One region of the Arthrobacter sp. NicSoilB8 genome, then DNA from elsewhere that is predicted to be linked to it. Evidence: riboswitches for the same ligand, from Rfam matches in the RefSeq annotation. Region 1 holds a riboswitch; each other region holds the start of a gene.
The links. Region 1 has a riboswitch for thiamine pyrophosphate ahead of LDO15_RS20810 (ECF transporter S component). Riboswitches for the same ligand answer to the same signal wherever they lie in the genome.
Positions count from the first base shown of each region.

Region 2: another riboswitch for thiamine pyrophosphate. It lies ahead of thiO (glycine oxidase ThiO); the one in region 1 lies ahead of LDO15_RS20810 (ECF transporter S component).
Region 3: another riboswitch for thiamine pyrophosphate. It lies ahead of LDO15_RS13405 (bifunctional hydroxymethylpyrimidine kinase/phosphomethylpyrimidine kinase); the one in region 1 lies ahead of LDO15_RS20810 (ECF transporter S component).
Region 4: another riboswitch for thiamine pyrophosphate. It lies ahead of thiC (phosphomethylpyrimidine synthase ThiC); the one in region 1 lies ahead of LDO15_RS20810 (ECF transporter S component).

Region 1 is NZ_AP024655.1:4,597,464-4,601,668, forward strand. Features, by position in the region: gene LDO15_RS20800 (energy-coupling factor transporter transmembrane component T) at 1-101, opposite strand, end outside; gene LDO15_RS20805 (ABC transporter ATP-binding protein) at 98-1,771, opposite strand; gene LDO15_RS20810 (ECF transporter S component) at 1,836-2,483, opposite strand; TPP riboswitch at 2,550-2,693, opposite strand; gene LDO15_RS20815 (heme-degrading domain-containing protein) at 2,881-3,426, shown strand; gene LDO15_RS20820 (DUF4386 family protein) at 3,423-4,190, opposite strand.
Region 2 is NZ_AP024655.1:3,513,356-3,517,560, forward strand. Features, by position in the region: gene thiS (sulfur carrier protein ThiS) at 1-149, opposite strand, end outside; gene thiO (glycine oxidase ThiO) at 146-1,522, opposite strand; TPP riboswitch at 1,516-1,636, opposite strand; gene thiE (thiamine phosphate synthase) at 1,663-2,370, shown strand; gene LDO15_RS15805 (ferritin-like fold-containing protein) at 2,450-3,121, opposite strand; gene LDO15_RS15810 (RNB domain-containing ribonuclease) at 3,163-4,205, shown strand, end outside.
Region 3 is NZ_AP024655.1:2,977,185-2,981,389, forward strand. Features, by position in the region: gene LDO15_RS13405 (bifunctional hydroxymethylpyrimidine kinase/phosphomethylpyrimidine kinase) at 334-1,905, opposite strand; TPP riboswitch at 2,008-2,105, opposite strand; gene LDO15_RS13410 (Rne/Rng family ribonuclease) at 2,283-4,205, opposite strand, start outside.
Region 4 is NZ_AP024655.1:3,083,645-3,087,849, forward strand. Features, by position in the region: gene LDO15_RS13930 (VOC family protein) at 1-480, opposite strand, end outside; gene LDO15_RS13935 (amidohydrolase family protein) at 562-1,644, opposite strand; TPP riboswitch at 1,723-1,830, shown strand; gene thiC (phosphomethylpyrimidine synthase ThiC) at 1,826-3,676, shown strand; gene LDO15_RS13945 (alpha/beta hydrolase) at 3,673-4,205, opposite strand, start outside.

The sequences.
Region 1 (4,205 bases):
GCCAGGACCAGGGTGATCAACGTGACCGCGGTGAACTTGGCGAGCGGGTTGGCCCGGGTCAGCAGTGCATGGTTGCCGCGGAGGCTGAGTGCGTCCCTCATGGCGAAGCCCCCTCCGGAAGCTCAAGGTCCGGGGCGGGCGCGCCGGCCGCCGCTGCGGGGGTGTGGAGGCGGAGTTCGGTGCCGCCCAGGACGGCGGAAAATTCGGCGTCGTGCGTAACGGAAACCACCGCGGTGCCGGCGTCGAGGAGTTCGGAGAGGAAGGAGGCGAGCTCCGCCCACGTGTTGGCGTCCTGGCCGAAAGTGGGTTCGTCCAGGACCAGCACCTGCGGATGCGCCGCCAGCACCGTGGCCACCGACAGGCGCCGCTTTTCGCCTCCGGAGAGCGTGTACGGGTTGGCCTCCACGAGTTCTGTCAGCCGCAGCCGCTCCAGGAGCTCGTCCACGCGTTCCTCGCCGTAGCCGAGGTGGCGCGGACCGAACATGAGCTCGTCCAGGACCCGGCCGGTGACGAACTGGTGCTCGGGTTCCTGGAACACGGTTCCGATCCTGGCGATCAGCTGCTGGGCCTTCCACCGGTACGGATCGGTTCCGGCACCCTCGCCTTGGCGGCCAGTGCCGCGACCAGTGCCGAGACCAGTTCCGCGACCATTGGCGTGACCACTCAGCCCCGGCGGGGCCGAGACTGTCCCCGCCACGGGGCGCAGGAGCCCGGCCATCGTCAGGGCCAGGGTCGACTTCCCCGAGCCGTTCTGCCCGGTGATGGTCAGGGCCTCGCCGGCGCGGACCTGCGTCGAGATGCCGGACTGCACGGGACGCGGCGCAATGCTGCGGAAGCCCCCGCGCAGCCCGGCCCGCCGCGGCCGCTCGCGGGACACCGCGAGTCCTTCCGCCGCGAGCAGGAGCTGTCCTGATGCCGGGGCCGTCCGGGTCCGTGTCGCCGGAACGTAGCCGGGCACCCAGACGCCCGCACCGATGAGCATGTCCCGCGCCTCGGCCAGGACCCGGTCCGGCGGGCCGTCGATCAGTACCGCGGAGTCGGTGGCGGAACCGGGCTGCAGCACCACGATCCGGTCCACGAGGTCTTTCCAGACCGCCACCCGGTGCTCCACGACCACCAGGGTGGCGCCGGTCTTGTCCAGGCAGCGGCCCACGGCATCGCGGACTTCCAGGACGCCGGCGGGATCGAGGTTGGCGGTCGGCTCGTCGAGCAGCAGCAGCCCCGGCCGCATCGCAAGGATCCCGGCGAGCGCCAGGCGCTGCTTTTGTCCGCCGGAGAGCGCCGACGTCGGGTGGTCCAGCGGCAGCCGGCCCAGCCCGACGTCGTCGAGCGCCTCACGCACCCGGGGCCAGATCTCCGCCGCCGGGACGGACAGGTTCTCCGCCCCGAACGCGACGTCGTCGCCGAGGCGGGAAAGCACCACCTGGGTTTCCGGGTCCTGCTGCACGAGCCCGGCGCGGCCGCGCCGGGACCGTGGCGGGGCGCCGTCAATGAGCAGGCTTCCGGTCTCGTCAGAGTCCTCGGCATCGCCGGCGCCGCCGGAATCGCCGGCCGGCCCCGAGGCGCCCGACGCGCTGTCTCCCAGCACGCCCGCCAGGGCGTGGAGCAGCGTCGATTTGCCCGCGCCGGAGGGGCCCAGCAGGAGCACACGCTCCCCCGGCCGGATGTCCAGGTCAAGGCCGCTGACCGCGGGCCGGGGCCGTCCGGCGTGCCGCCAGCCCCAGCCGCGGGCCGTGACGGCGGCCGGCCGGACGCCCGGTGAGGATGTCATGAGTCGTTTGCGCCGTTCACGAGGGGTTCGAGGAGGGGTTCAGGTGTGGGTTCGGGAGCGGGGTTCAGGAGAAGACGGGCTCCGTGGCGGCCTTGCGCGAGGCAAAGGATCCCAGCACCCCGGTCTTGGCCAGGCCGCGGGTGGCCAGCCAGGACAGGCCGCCGGCAATCACGGCGCCGGAGATGGTCGTGAAGACGATGTAGGCGAGCTTGTCGCCGGCTTCGTAGGCGATGTTCCAGCCCCACGGCAGGAAGGAATCGTTCAGGCCGCAGAACAGGCCCGCGCCGGCACCGGCCAGCAGGGACACCGGCAAGTTGAACTTCTTGTACAGGAATGCCGCGAAGACCAGTTCCGCGCCGAGGCCCTGCAGGACGCCGGAGATCAGCACCGTGGTGCCGTACTGCGAACCCATGATGAGCTCGCCCGTGGCCGCCACGGTCTCGCAGAAGAGCGCCGCGCCGGGCTTGCGGATGATGAGCATGCCCAGCACCGCCGGGATCATCCAGCCGCCGGCGTAGAGTCCGGTGAGCGGCGGGTAGAGCGCGTTGATGGGGGTCGAAATCAGGTTGGCGCCCTGGGACCAGGCCCAGAAAATGACGCCGCCGGCCACGGCGATCAATGCGGCCACCACGATGTCCACCACGCGCCAGGTGTAGTTGCGCCGTGCGGATGAGCGGCTGGCGGAACCATGCTGTGCTGAAATATCTGTCATGTCGTCCTCCTGAGGAACAGGAGGGGAGGGTGCTCCGGCCGGCTTCGGCTTCCGCCGCCCTCCGCGCACCCTGAGAACTCGACTCCCTTGCGCCGGTACTAACCGGATCAGGTTCGAGGGTCTGCGGCTGTCCGCACTCTCAGCGCCCACCAATGGTTTCCCCGGATTTTTCCGGCGATGCCCGACGGCGGCGCTCCCCTGTCGTATCTAAAATCGCCCTTGTGGGCGTTGCCAAGTTTACACCCGGACCGCCGGGTTTTCAGCGGTGTGCTGTCATAATGCGGACCGGGTGCTGAAGGTCCCCGCGGCCGGAACCGCCCCTCTTGGTAAAGTCGACGTGTCGGACACCCGGACCCGCCAGCGGCGGCCTCGTCACCCATCGGAAAGCTGGATCATTTTGACGCACGCACCAGCCACGCCAGACCCCTCCGGGGAATACGACCCCGACTCGAGCGAGCCGCAGCCGCCGGGATCACTGGCGGCCCTCATCGGCCGCGTGCTGGCCGAAATGGAGTCCCTCCAGTTCGCATCCTTCGGCAAGGACGACGCCCTGGACCTCGGGCTCCTCCTGGTCGAGCTGGGCCGGCAACGCTCGCTGCCCATCGCCGTCGACATCACCAAAGGCGAACAGGTGCTCTTCCACGCGGCCCTGGCCGGCGCCACACCGGACAACGAACGCTGGATCAACGCGAAGAAGCGCACAGCCCAGCGGTACGAGGTCCCCTCCCTGCTGGTGGGTCTCCGGGCCCGCGCGGCCGGCGGGAGGATGGAGGACAACGCCTGGTGGGACCAGAGCGAGTTCGCCGCCCACGGCGGGGCGTTCCCCATCTACCTGCGCGGCACGGGGGCCATTGCGGTGGTCACCGTTTCCGGGCTGCCCCAGAAGGCGGACCACGATCTCGTCGTCGAGGCTCTGCGGACGGTCCTCACCCCGGAGGGTTAGTCCCCGGTTCCGCCGCCCGCGCGCGGCGTTCGCCGGGCCAGCCGGAGCAGCGCAATCCCCACGGCCAGGAACCAGGCCCACATCAGGAGCCCGTACGCCAGGTAGAACGACGGAACGGCCTGCCGGAGCGCCTCGGCAATCACCCCCGCTGTTCCCGTGGCCACTCCCAGCCACGCCACCGCGCGGGGCAGCACTCCCTTGAGCATGACCAGTGAGATCAGCAGGATGCCGAGTGCGGACAGGACGCCGACGACGGCGGGGGTGTTGTTCTCGGCGATCACCGTCTCCGCCGCGGTGGCATACCGGAGCCGGGCGGCGGCGTCGTAAGCGGCAGTGCCGGACGCCGCGGCGTACCGGTCGCTGAGGTAGACCAGGATCAGCGATCCCCGGCTCGTGACGGGAACGGCGAGGAACATCGCCCACGGCAACGCGCCAACCACCGTGGCCAGCAGGGCCAGACTCTTATTGACCGGGGCGAGCGCCACAAAGAGGGTCACGAACACCAGCACCGGAAGAATGTTGGACACCGTCCACAGGAGCTGTTCGGCGACATAGATCCCCTTGTTCCTGGCGATGAACTCCAGCGTTTCGGCACCACCGTGGACCGGCGGCGGGGCAAGGAAGTCAAGGAGCAGGGCCAGAACCAGCAACCCAATGAACACCACGGCGGAGATGCCCGCCCAGAAGTACAGCTGGCGCCAGCTCTGGCCATCCGTCGCGGCGCCCCGGACAGGGCCGAGCGGGCGGGTGCGGGGCTGGTCCATGCTTGAAAGTACGTC
Region 2 (4,205 bases), 1.1 Mb from region 1:
GCGTTGCGGGCGACGGCGACGCCGAGCTTCCGCCCGTCGGCAGCCCGGCCGTCGGGGCCGATGTTCCGGCCGGTGAGCTGGCTTACGAGCGTGCTGACGGAGGCGCCGTCGGCGACGGTCTCCTCCGTTCCGTTCAGTCTGATGTTCATGCTGCTTCCTTGTCGGGGCTGTCCCCGGACGTGTCCGGGATGCGGGAAAAACGGTCGGGGCGGAACCCGGCCCAGCGCGGGTCCGGCGTCCCGTCCATGAGTTGCCGGCACACGGCGGCGGCAGCGGGGGTCAGCAGGACGCCGTGCCGGAAGAAGCCCGTGGCGATGATGAGCCCTGTGATGTCCCCGCCGTCCGTGCCCGGGACCCGTCCCAGCAGCGGGGCGTTGTCCGGCGTGCCGGGGCGTGCCCGGGCGGTGGTTTCCAGGAGCTCCAGTTCTGCTACCGCGGGCACCAGCTGCTGTGCGTCACGCAGCAGCTGGTAGACGCCGCCGGCAGAGACAGCGTGCGGGTCCGACGGGCCGTCCTCGCGCTGGGTGGCGCCGATCACCACGGTGCCGTCCTGCCGGGGGACGATGTAGACCGGCACCCCGCGCACCATGCCCCGCACGGTGGCCGTGAGAAGCGGCTGCAGGTGCTCGGGCACGCGGAGCCGGAGGATGTCGCCGTAGACCGGCCGCAGGGGCAGCGCCAGTCCGGCGGGCAGGTCGTCGAGGCCGGCGGCGCCGAGCCCGTTGGCCACCACGGTTTCCGCGGCGCGCACGGAGCCGCCGCCCGCGAGCCTGACACCCGCAACGCGGCCGTCGTCCCAGAGCAGCCCCGCCGCGCGGCGCCGCACGAAGCCGCTGCGGCCGTCTGCGCCGAGTAGGTCGGCGAGCCGGGCGATCAGGAGCCGGGGGTCCACCTGGTGGTCGGCCGGGATGTCGAAGGCGCACGAGATGCCGGGGCTCAGCAGCGGCTCCCGGCCGCGTGCCTCCCGCACGGTCAGCGGTTCGACGGTCAGCCCGCAGGCCTGCTGGACTTCCCGCAGGTCCGCGAGCGCGCGCCGGTCCGCCGCGTCTGCCCCGACGGCGAGGGTCGGCGTCGTCAAATATCCCGTGCCGGCGCCTGGTTCTGTGCCGGCGGCACCGATTGCCGCTGCGAACGCGGGCCACAGGCGGGAGGACTCAAGCATCAGTTCCAGGAGCTGTTCTTCCTGGTAGTGCAGCTCGCTGACGGGGGCCAGCATGCCGGCCGCGGCCCAGCTGGCTCCGCTGCCGGGCGCGTCATCGATCAACACCACCGAGCGGCCGGCACGGCTGGCCTCGAAGGCGATGCCATGGCCGATTACCCCGCCGCCGATCACCGCAACGTCGACGGTGATGTCCCCTGCTGTGATGTCCCCTGGGCTGACATCCCCTGCGGCGGCGTGCCGGGCGGCAGTTCCGTGTCCGGCACCGGGCCCGGGCCCGGGCCCGGGCCCGGGCCCGGTGTCACAATCCAGGGAAGCGGCGTCATCTGCGGCTTCGGCTTCGCGGCTGGCTCTTGTGCCCATGAAAAATTCCTTCCCTACGCCGGTACTAGCCGGATCAGGTCAAGCGGTCGGCTCTGACGCCCTCTCAGCCGGGCAGCGTTGACATGGCTGCTGCGGGCTCCCGCGGTATGCGCCCAGTTTAGAGGAACTAGGCTTGTCCCATGAGCCAGGACTCCCTCCACACCACTGCCCGCCTCTATTTGTGCACCGACGCCCGCCGTGACCGCGGCGACTTCGAAGACTTCGTGGACGCCGCATTTGCCGGCGGGGTGGACATCATCCAGCTGCGCGACAAGTCGCTGGAGGCGGCCGAGGAACTGGAACTCCTTGCGGTCGTGCACGCCGCGGCGCAGCGCCACGGACGGCTCTGGGCCGTCAATGACCGGGCGGACATCGCCTCCTTGTCCGGGGCGCCGGTGTTCCACATCGGGCAGAAGGACATTCCGCTCGACGCCGCCCGCGGCTTCCTCGGCAAGGACACCGTGATCGGCCTGTCCACCCACAACGCGGAGCAGGTTGACGCGGCCATCGCGTCCTCGCCCGGCCGCAAGGGACTCGACTACTTCTGTGTGGGGCCGGTGTGGGCCACTCCCACCAAGCCGGGCCGCGCCGCCGTCGGCATCGACCTGGTGCGCTACGCCGCCCAGGCGGCCGGCCCGGCGGATGCGGACGGGACCGGCCAGGTCGACGGCCAGGCCGGAAGCCTGTTGCCTTGGTTCGCGATCGGCGGGATCGACCTCGGCAATGTGGAGGAGGTCGTCGACGCCGGTGCCCGGCGGATCGTCGTGGTCCGGGCCATCACCGACGCCGATGATCCGGCGCACGCCGCTGGCGCGCTGCTCGCGGCGCTGGATGCCGCTGATTCCTGAGCGGGCCCCCGCAGGCTCCACCGGCGCCCGCCAGCTCCCCGGCACGCAGCCGGGCGTGTCCCGGCACCGGCCATCCGGCCTACCCGGCGAGCCCCAGCCCGGCCATCCGGCGCGAGTGGTTCGCCGCGAGTTCTGCCGTCAGGGCCCTGACCAGTTCCCTGGCACCGGCGTCATCCAGGCCTGAGAGGCCGCCCAGGAACGCGTGTTCCAGGCTCACCCGCTGGGCCTGGGTCAGTGCCTCGCCGAGCAGGCGCCTGGCCCACAGCGCCAGGCGCGACGCCAGCCGGGGGTCATCGGCCAGGGCCGCCTTGAGGCGCTCCTGCAGCACGGCCGTGGACGCTTCGGTGGACTGGATCCGCCCGATCAGCTCCCGGGTGCCGGCGTCGACATACCGGGCGACGGCACGGTAGAAGTCGGCCGAAACCGTGTCGATCACGTAGGCCTTCATGAGCGATTCGTACCAGTCCGCGGGGCGGGTGCGTTCGTGGAAGTGATCCACGGAGGGCTGGAACGGCAGCATGGCCGCCTCGGTATCCAGGCCCATCTCCTCGAGCCGGGCCCGGACTAGTTCGTAGTGCTGGAACTCGACCACGGCAATCCTGCCGAGCACCGCACGGTCATGCAGCGTGGGCGAATACCGGGCATCCGAGGAGAGCCGTTCGAAGGCCGAAAGCTCGCCGTACGCCATGACTCCCAGCAGATCCGCCAGGAAGCTGTTGTAGCGGGCAGGATCGCCCGGGATTGCGCTCATATTCCAAGACTAATCGCGGAAATCGGGCTACCCTGATTTTCGTGTCACATCATCGCCTGACCCCGAGCGTCCACGAGCAGCAGAACCAGCTTGCCGAGGCCCTCAAGGCGTTGCGCACCACGCTGGAACTGCCCGGTCCGTTCCCCGAGGACGTGCTGCGCGATGCGGAGGCGGCGGTGGCCGAGCACAAGCTGCCGGACCTGGACTTCACGCATGTCGAGTTCGTAACCATCGATCCGGCGTCGTCCACCGACCTCGACCAGGCCCTGTTCATCGAACGGAGCGGCGAGGGCTACAAGGTGTTTTACGCCATCGCCGACGTCCCGTCCTTTGTCGCCCCGGGCGGGGCGCTCGACGCCGAGACCCGCCGCCGCGGTCAGACGTTCTACACCCCGGACGGCCGGATCCCGCTGCACCCGGAGATTATCAGCGAGGCCGCCGGCAGCCTGCTTGCCGGGCAGTTGTGTGCGGCGTTCGTCTGGGAATTCGAGCTCGACGCCGCGGCCGAGGTGACCTCCGTGCTCGTGCGCCGGGCTCAGGTCCGCAGCCGCGCGAAGCTCAACTACAAGGGCGTCCAGGCCGAGCTCGACGCGGGCACCGCGGCACCCGTGCTGCAGCTCTTGAAAGAAGTGGGCATCAAGCGGGTGGAACTGGAACGCAAGCGCGGCGGCGCGAGCCTGAATATGCCCGAACAGGAGATCCAGCAGCTGCCCGACGGCGGCTACCGGATTGTGGCTGCCCCGCCGCTGCCGGTGGAGGACTGGAACGCCCAGATTTCCCTCATGACCGGGATGGCGGCCGCCGCACTGATGCTCCAGGGCAAAGTCGGCATCCTGCGTACCATGCCCGCCCCGGACGAGGCGTCGCTACGGCATTTCCACCGCCAGACCCACGCCCTCGGCAAGCCCTGGGACGGGGAGATGCGGTACGGCGAGTACCTGCGGACGCTCGATCCCACGGACCCCCGGCAGCTGGCAATTGTGCATTCGGCCGGCATGCTCTTCCGCGGTGCCGGCTACACGCCCTTCGACGGCACCGTGCCGCAGGCCGCCGTCCAGGCCGCCATCGGCGCGGCCTACGCCCA
Region 3 (4,205 bases), 1.6 Mb from region 1:
GCTCACGCTGTGCCTCAACGCCGGTGGATTCCCCGGGGGAATCCATGAGCTACCCCCGGAACAAATCCGACTGGAATTCCAAGCGGATAGTTCTCAGGGTCATAACCCAAGTGTTGGCGTAAGCACCGAAGATCTAGAATACGCTAATTTTGCCTTCGGCCGCAAATGAGGCTGGTTCCGGCGGTAGTCCGTGATAGGCGCCACAGCGTCTCGAATCCATGATCTCGACATTGTCTCAACACTTTGTCTTAACCAGGACCCCAACGCGGTGAAGCCGCCACGACTTCCGGAACCGTGCCCCACTATCCTACCGGCTGGAACGGCCCGCTGGTGTCAGGCGTGCAGCCTCGGCGCGTCGAAGAAGTCCACTTCGTAGCGCGACGACTGCCGGAAGGCCAGGGCCATGGCCTCCCGCTCGCTCGCGGATGCCCGCCGGGCCGCCGCGTCGGTGTACGCGATGGCCTGACGGGTCGCGGCGGCAAAGTCCTCGTCGGCGTACGTCCGCAGCCAGTCGGCGTAGGGGTGCGCCCCGGGTGCGCCGCCGGCCAGGAACTCCCGGTGCAGGGTGGCGCCGACTTCGGCGTAGAGCCAGAAGCACGGCAGGGCTGCCGCCACGAGCACCCCGTAGCTGCCGGACACCGAGGCGGCCAGGAGGTGGTCCACGTAGGCTTTGGTGACCGGGCCGAGGATCGGTGCCGTGGGGCGGGTGCTGAGCCAGGAGCGGTGAAGCTCGGATTCGACTTCCAGGCATGTCTGCGCCGAGCGGGCCCAGAACAGCTGCTCGGCCTCGGTGGGGGCCAGGGCGGCGGCGCGGGCCAGGACACGGGAGTAGCCGTTGAGGTAGATGGCGTCCTGGGCGAGGTAATACGCGAACTCGTGCTCGGGCAGGGTTCCGTCAGCCAGGCCGCGGATGAACTCCAGGGCGTAGATGGCCTCAAGATCGGCCGCGGCCCCTGCCCGGAGGGCTGCGGCGAACTCGCCTTCCGCCGGGCCGCGCGTGAATTCCTGCATGTGGTGGAAGTGGTGAACCGGGCCGTTCCCGGTGCCCACCTCCAGGACCGAGGCTTCGCGGAGCGCGCCCAGCAGCCACGGCTTGACCTCCCGGAGCGCCGCTTCCCAGTCCCCCACCCGGGCCTGCACGGTAGCCATGGCCGAGGACAGGGAGCAGCCGGTGCCGTGGCTGTTGCGCGTGGCGATCCGCTCCCCCGGCACCACCACGGTCTCCCGGCCCAGCAGGCCCCCGGTGTTGACCAGCGCATCCGGGCAGCCGGCGTCAGTGCCGTCCCCGTCAGTGCCGTTCCCGGCGTCGGCGCCCGGCCGTCCGTTGTGGAGGTCTCCGTTGTGGAGGTCTCCGTTCTGGGGGTCTGCGCCCTGGAGGTGCCCGCCCTTGACCAGGACGGTGGTGCCGGTCTGGGCGGCCAGCCGCTTGCCCTGTGCCAGGGCCTCCGGCCAATCGGCCGCGACGGGTTCCTTGAGCAGGATGGCAAGTTCGGCGAGGTTCGGGGTAATGAGATCCGCCAGCGGCAGGAGGGCCTGCAGGGCGGCCTCGGCCGGTTCCTGCAGGAGCCGGTCGCCGCTGGTGGCGACCATCACCGGGTCCAGGACCACGACGGCGGGGCGCGTCTTTTCCAGCCAGCTGCGGACGGCGTCGATCACCGCGGCGTCGCCGAGCATGCCGATCTTGACGGCATCGATGCCGATGTCGTCGCTGATGGCGTCCAGCTGCGCGGTGAGGAAGGCCGCGGGGGGCACGTGAACGGCACGCACGCCCTGGGTGTTTTGCGCCGTCAGGGCCGTGATGGCGGCCATGCCGTAGCCGCCGTTGGCGGCGATGCTCTTCAGGTCCGCCTGGATGCCGGCGCCGCCGGACGGGTCCGAGCCGGCGATGGCCAGCACGCGGGGAATGCGGAGCGGCGCGGCCGGGTGCGGCCCGGAGGGCGGGACGTTCGCCGGAAGGAAATTGGTCGGCAGAAATTCGCTGGACAGAAATTCGGACGGATTCGATGTTGCGGGCACGTCAGACATCCCTTCGCCGGTGCTAACCGGACAGGTTCAACGGGTCTGGATCTCAGCCGGCCCGATGCGCGGCACCCCGTGTCAGTGCTCCAGCCTATCCGTTGCGCCCGGGCTGAACCGTTAACGGCAGGGCGGGCCCGGGCCGGAGCGGACGTATGTTACGTCCGTTCCGGCCAGAACCCGCCGGCCTGCCAGCCGCAGAAGCGGCCGGCAGGGCTAGTGCTGAATCGAAGTAGTGCTCAGTCGTACAGGATTACAGCTCAGGCTTACAGCTCCGAGGCCGGCACGCCGACGCCAAGGATGATCGGCTCGTTGCCGGCCGGAGCGGCCGGCCTGGCCGCGGCAGGTGCCTTGGCTTCGTGAACCGACCCGGCCGCAGCCGGCCGCGTTGCCTCGCGATGCTCCACGGAGGTCTCGTTGGCTGCCCCCTGGGCGCGGCTGGCGCTCCGGTTGCGGCGCCCGCGGCGGCCACGCGGAGTCGCGCTGTCCGCTGCCCGGGAGGCCGGTGCCTCGGTGGTGCGCCCTGCTGCCGGTGCGGTGGCCTGCGGTGCGGCGGCGGCCGTTGCCTGGCCGGCGTCCGTCCCGGCCGGCTTGCCGGCCTCGGCGTCGCCCAGGTTGGCGAAGGCCTCGGTCAGCAGGTCCAGGGTCAGGGCCGGTGCCTGCGTGTCCTCGGCGTGCTCGACGAACGGCAGGGCCACCTGCTCGCCGCCAAACGTCAGCACGGTCGCGGGACGGCCGGCAGCTTCCTCCGTGGCGGCCAGCTTCGTGACGGCGTCGACGGCGGCCTGGCGGGCCCCCGCTTCACTGGCGGCAGCGGCTTCCCCGTCATGCAGGTGCGCGGCGTGCGCCGCGGCGGCGATGTTCGCCAGCGCGGCACGCGTGGCCTCGGCCTTGGCGTGGCGTTCGGCCTCGGTGGGCTCGTGGTGGACCGCGGCCGGCGTGGACGGCATGGTCTCCGGCCCCTGGCCTCCCCGGCCGCGGCGGCGGCTCTTGCGATCGGTGCGCGCAGCAGGCTGGGCGGCTTCGGTGCGCGGAACGTAGTGCTCGGCGGCGACCGTGTTGGCGCGGCGGTGCTCGACCGGTTCGTCGTGCGTGACGATGCCGCGGCCCGCGCAGGCTTCACACTGCTCGCCGAAGACTTCCAGCAGACCCGTGCCCATCCGCTTGCGCGTCATCTGCACGAGGCCCAGCGACGTCACCTCGGCCACCTGGTGCTTGGTGCGGTCCCGGCCCAGGCACTCCACCATGCGGCGCAGCACGAGGTCGCGGTTGGATTCGAGCACCATGTCGATGAAGTCGATCACGATGATGCCGCCGATGTCGCGCAGGCGCAGCTGCCGGACGACTTCCTCGGCCGCTTCCAGGTTGTTCTTGGTGACGGTTTCTTCGAGGTTGCCGCCGGAGCCGGTGAACTTGCCGGTGTTGACGTCCACCACCGTCATGGCCTCGGTCCGGTCGATCACGAGGGATCCGCCCGAAGGCAGGAAGACCTTCCGGTCCAGGGCCTTGTGGATCTGCTCGTCGATGCGCCAGGCAGCGAAGATGTCCGTGTCCTTGGTCCACTTCTCGAGCCGGCCCACGAGGTCAGGTGCCACGTACGTGACGTAGGCCTCGATGGTGTCCCACGCTTCCTCGCCGGAGACGATCAGCTTGGAGAAGTCCTCGTTGAAGACGTCGCGGACCACCTTGATGGTGAGGTCAGGTTCGCCGTAGAGCAGCTCGGGAGCGAGGACCTTCGTGGACTTCGACTGGCTCTCGATGCCTTCCCACTGCGCGCGCAGCCGGTTGATGTCGTGCGTCAGCTCTTCCTCGGACGCCCCTTCGGCCGCGGTGCGGACAATGACGCCCGCGTCCTCGGGCAGGCGGTCCTTGAGGATCCGCTTGAGGCGGTTGCGTTCGACGTCGGGCAGCTTGCGGGAGATGCCGGTCATGGAGCCGCCGGGAACGTACACGAGGTAGCGGCCGGGCAGCGAGATCTGGCTGGTGAGGCGGGCGCCCTTATGGCCGACCGGATCCTTGGAAACCTGGACCAGGACGGAGTCGCCGGACTTGAGCGCGTTTTCGATCCGGCGCTGCTTGCCTTCGAGGTTGACGGCGTCCCAGTTCACTTCGCCGGCGTACAGGACGGCGTTGCGGCCGCGTCCGATGTCCACGAAGGCAGCCTCCATGGAGGGCAGCACGTTCTGGAC
Region 4 (4,205 bases), 1.5 Mb from region 1:
CTGCAGGTAGCGCTGCGGCGGCAGCGCCAGGCTGTCCATCACGACGTTCTTGCCCTCCCAGGACCACGCCTCCCGCGGCCGGTCCCAGTACAGCTCGATGCCATTGCCCTCGGGGTCGTTAAAGTAGAAGGCCTCGCTGACGAGGTGGTCCGCGCTCCCGGTGAAGGACTGGGGTTCATACTGGGCCGCGGTGGCAACCGTGGCCGCGAGGGAGTGCTGGTCCTCGAAAAGGAGTGCGGTGTGGAAGAGGCCGGCCTCACCGCGGGACGGAAGGTTCAAGCCGGGGGCGGGGGCGAGGTGCACCAGCGGCTTCTGCCGGCGGCCCAGATAGAGCCCGCCGTCCTGTTCGGCCACAGTCTCCAGGCCGAGGGCGCGCTGGTAGTAATCGGTCATGAGCTTCATGTCGCCGACCTTGAGCATCACCGTGCCCATGGTGAGTTCGGCAGGAAGGAGATCCTGGGTGCTGGTTTCTGCGGTCATTGAAACGCTCCGGGGTTCTGTGGCCACCGGCTTTCGGTGACTCTGCATACTCATTAAATTACTTGAAGCTTCAATTTATTCCTAACGGACGAGCCTGCCCCGCAGCACGATGTGCCGCAGCTCCGCGAGGGTGTCCAGGGTCTGCCTGGGATCCGCGGCGCACACCAGGACGTCGGCACCGGCTCCCTCGGTGATGCCGTCCGTCCCGAGCCACGTTCGCGCAGACCAGCTGGCGGCGTCGAGGGCGGCCGAAGCGGTCAGACCGGCCGCGTGCAGGGCCCGGACCTCGTCCACAATCCGGCCGTGCCTGATCACGCTGCCGGCGTCCGTGCCGGCATAGATGGACACCCCGGACTCGTGGGCCTCGAGGATCCGCTCCGCCCTCCGCTCCCACAGCGAGCGCATGTGGGCCGCATAGCGGGGGAATTTGGCCTGCGCCTGGGCGGCGATGTCCGGGAACGTGGCGATGTTGATCAGTGTGGGAACGATTGGAACGCCCTGCCCGGCGAAACGCGGGAGATGCCGCGGCAGCAGCCCGGTGGCGTGCTCGATGCAGTCGATCCCGGCGTCGAGCATGTCATCCAGGGTGTCTTCGGCGAAGCAGTGCGCGGTGACGCGGGCCCCCTCATCGTGGGCGGCCTGCACGGCGTCCTTGAGTGTCCCGGCGGGAAAGCTGGCGGCGAGGTCGCCGGCGTCGCGATCGATCCAGTCCCCCACGAGCTTGACCCAGCCGTCGCCGGCCAGGGCCTGCTTCCGCACGGCTTCGACGAGATCCCCCGGCTCCACCTCGACGGCGAAGCCCCGCAGGTAGCGCCGGGTCCTGGCGATGTGCCGTCCGGCGCGGATGATCCGGGGAAGGTCCGCGCGCCGCTGGAGCCAGCGGGTGTCGTGGACGGCGCCGGCGTCGCGGACCAGGAGCGTCCCGGCGTCGCGGTCTGCCAGGGCCTGGGCTTCCGCGGTGTCCTCGGAGACGTCCCCGCCCGGGCCGAGCCCGATGTGGCAGTGCGCGTCGACCAGTCCCGGGATGACCCAGCCGTCCAGGACCAGGTCCGGCGCCGCGGCAGGCCGGCGGAACGTCAGCCTGCCGTCCACCGACCAGAGCCCGCGGCGTTCCTGATCAGCCGCGGTGAGGACGGGGCCGCTGAACTCGATGATGCCGGTCATGGCATCAAGCCTAATCCCCCGGCAATCCATGCGCCGCGTCACACTGGACCGCCATCCGGCGGCACGTGGTAGCTTCATCTACGACCACACGGGTGCCCCTGCAGGGGCTGAGATCGGGCTGACGCGGCCTGCGACCGTTGAACCTGTCCGGGTAATGCCGGCGAAGGAAGTGAGTAATCCTTTGAGCACCACAGAAACACAGCACAGCCCTGTCCACAGCCAGCCTGTCTCAAAGCGGCCCGCCCTCAACGAGTCTGCGGCCACCACGCAGTCGCTGAAGTCCCACTCCCTGGCTTTCACCACGGACGCGGACCACGGCATCCGCGTCCCGGTGACCGAGATTGCCCTGGAACCGTCTCCGGGCGGCGTCGAAAACCCGCCGTTCCGGGTCTACCGCACGGCGGGCCCGGGCAGCGATCCGGTCCTCGGGCTGGAGCCGTTCCGGGCCCCCTGGATTGAGGCGCGGGCGGACACCGAGCCCTACGCCGGCCGGGAGCGGGAGCTGCTCGACGACGGCAAGTCGGCCGTGCGCCGGGGCGCGGCGTCGGCCGAGTGGCGGGGCGGGCGCCCGGTGCCGCGACGCGCCGTCGAGGGCAAGACCGTCACGCAGATGCGCTATGCCCGTGACGGGGTGATCACCCAGGAAATGCGGTTCGTCGCGCTGCGCGAGAACTGCGATGCGGAGCTCGTGCGCAGCGAGGTGGCGGCCGGCCGGGCGATCATTCCCAACAACGTCAACCACCCCGAATCCGAGCCGATGATCATCGGCAAGGCGTTCCTGGTGAAAATCAACGCCAACATCGGCAACTCCGCCGTGACCAGCTCCATCGCCGAGGAAGTCGACAAACTCCAGTGGGCCACCCAGTGGGGCGCGGACACCGTGATGGACCTCTCCACCGGCGATGACATCCACACGACCCGCGAATGGATCATCCGCAACTCCCCCGTCCCGATCGGCACGGTCCCGATCTACCAGGCGCTGGAAAAGGTCAACGGTGAGGCGAACGCCCTGACCTGGGAGATCTTCCGGGACACCGTGATCGAACAGTGCGAGCAGGGCGTGGACTACATGACCATCCACGCCGGGGTACTGCTGCGGTACGTGCCCCTGACGGCCAACCGGGTCACCGGCATCGTCTCCCGCGGCGGTTCCATCATGGCCGGCTGGTGCCTGGCTCACCACCAGGAGAACTTCCTCTACACCCACTTCGATGAGCTCTGCGAAATCTTCGCGAAGTACGATGTCGCGTTCTCCCTCGGTGACGGGCTGCGGCCCGGAGCGACGGCGGACGCCAACGACGCGGCGCAGTTTGCCGAGCTGGACACCCTGGCCGAGCTCACCCAGCGGGCCTGGGAGTTCGATGTGCAGGTCATGGTGGAGGGCCCGGGACACGTGCCCTTCCACCTCGTCCGGGAGAACGTGGAGCGCCAGCAGGAACTCTGCAAGGGGGCCCCGTTCTATACGCTCGGGCCGCTGGTCACGGACATCGCACCGGGCTATGACCACATCACCTCGGCGATCGGCGCCACCGAGATTGCCCGCTACGGCACTGCCATGCTCTGTTACGTCACGCCCAAGGAACACCTCGGGCTGCCGAACAAGGATGACGTGAAGACCGGCGTGATCACGTACAAGATCGCGGCCCACGCCGCCGACCTCGCCAAGGGCCACCCCGGCGCCCACGAACGCGACGACGCCCTGTCCAAGGCACGGTTTGAGTTCCGCTGGCGGGACCAGTTCGCGTTGTCCCTGGACCCGGTGACCGCCGAGGCGTTCCACGATGAGACGCTCCCCGCGGAGCCGGCCAAGACGGCCCACTTCTGCTCGATGTGCGGGCCGAAGTTCTGCTCGATGCGGATCAGCCAGGACATCCGGGATGAGTACGGTTCAGCAGACTCGCAGGCGGCCCTGGCGCAGATGGCGGCCGGAATGCGGGAAAAGAGCAGCGAGTTCCTGGCGGCCGGCGGCAAGGTCTACCTGCCGGAGCCCTCCGTGGGAGAACCTGCCGCAGGCGGAAGTGCCCGCTCCTAGGACGCCCGTGCGTGCTGGAGCCGGCTGACCTCGGCGATGAACGAGCGGATGGCCCGGTCCCCGTCGGGTGAATCCTGGGGCCGGTGCCCTCCCGCCGCAGTGCGGTGCAGGGCGCCGGTCTCGCGCAGGTAGCCGGCGATTTCCTCGTACAGCGGTTCCCAGCCGCCGGTCAGGACCAGCGTCGGCACGCCCGGCACGATCTGCAGCGGGGCCTCCCACGGCGGGGCCTGCAGGCGGAGCCGGCGCGCCGCGCGGAGGGCCTCCGGCGTGGTGGCCCCCGGGGCGTCGGCCGAGAACGCCCGGCGGATGAACTCGCGCTGGAAGTCGTCGTCGCTGAGGTTGTGCCGGACGTCAAAGAGCGGCTGCATGAGGGCCCGGTGCGCGGCGGTAGCCGGGAGCTCCGCTGTCAGGGACAGGCAGGCCGGTTCCACGAGGGTCAGGGACTGGACCAGGTCGGGACGCTCGACGGCGGCCATCATCGCGGCGATGGCGCCCTGCGAATGGGCCACCACATGGCCGCCGGCCTCGC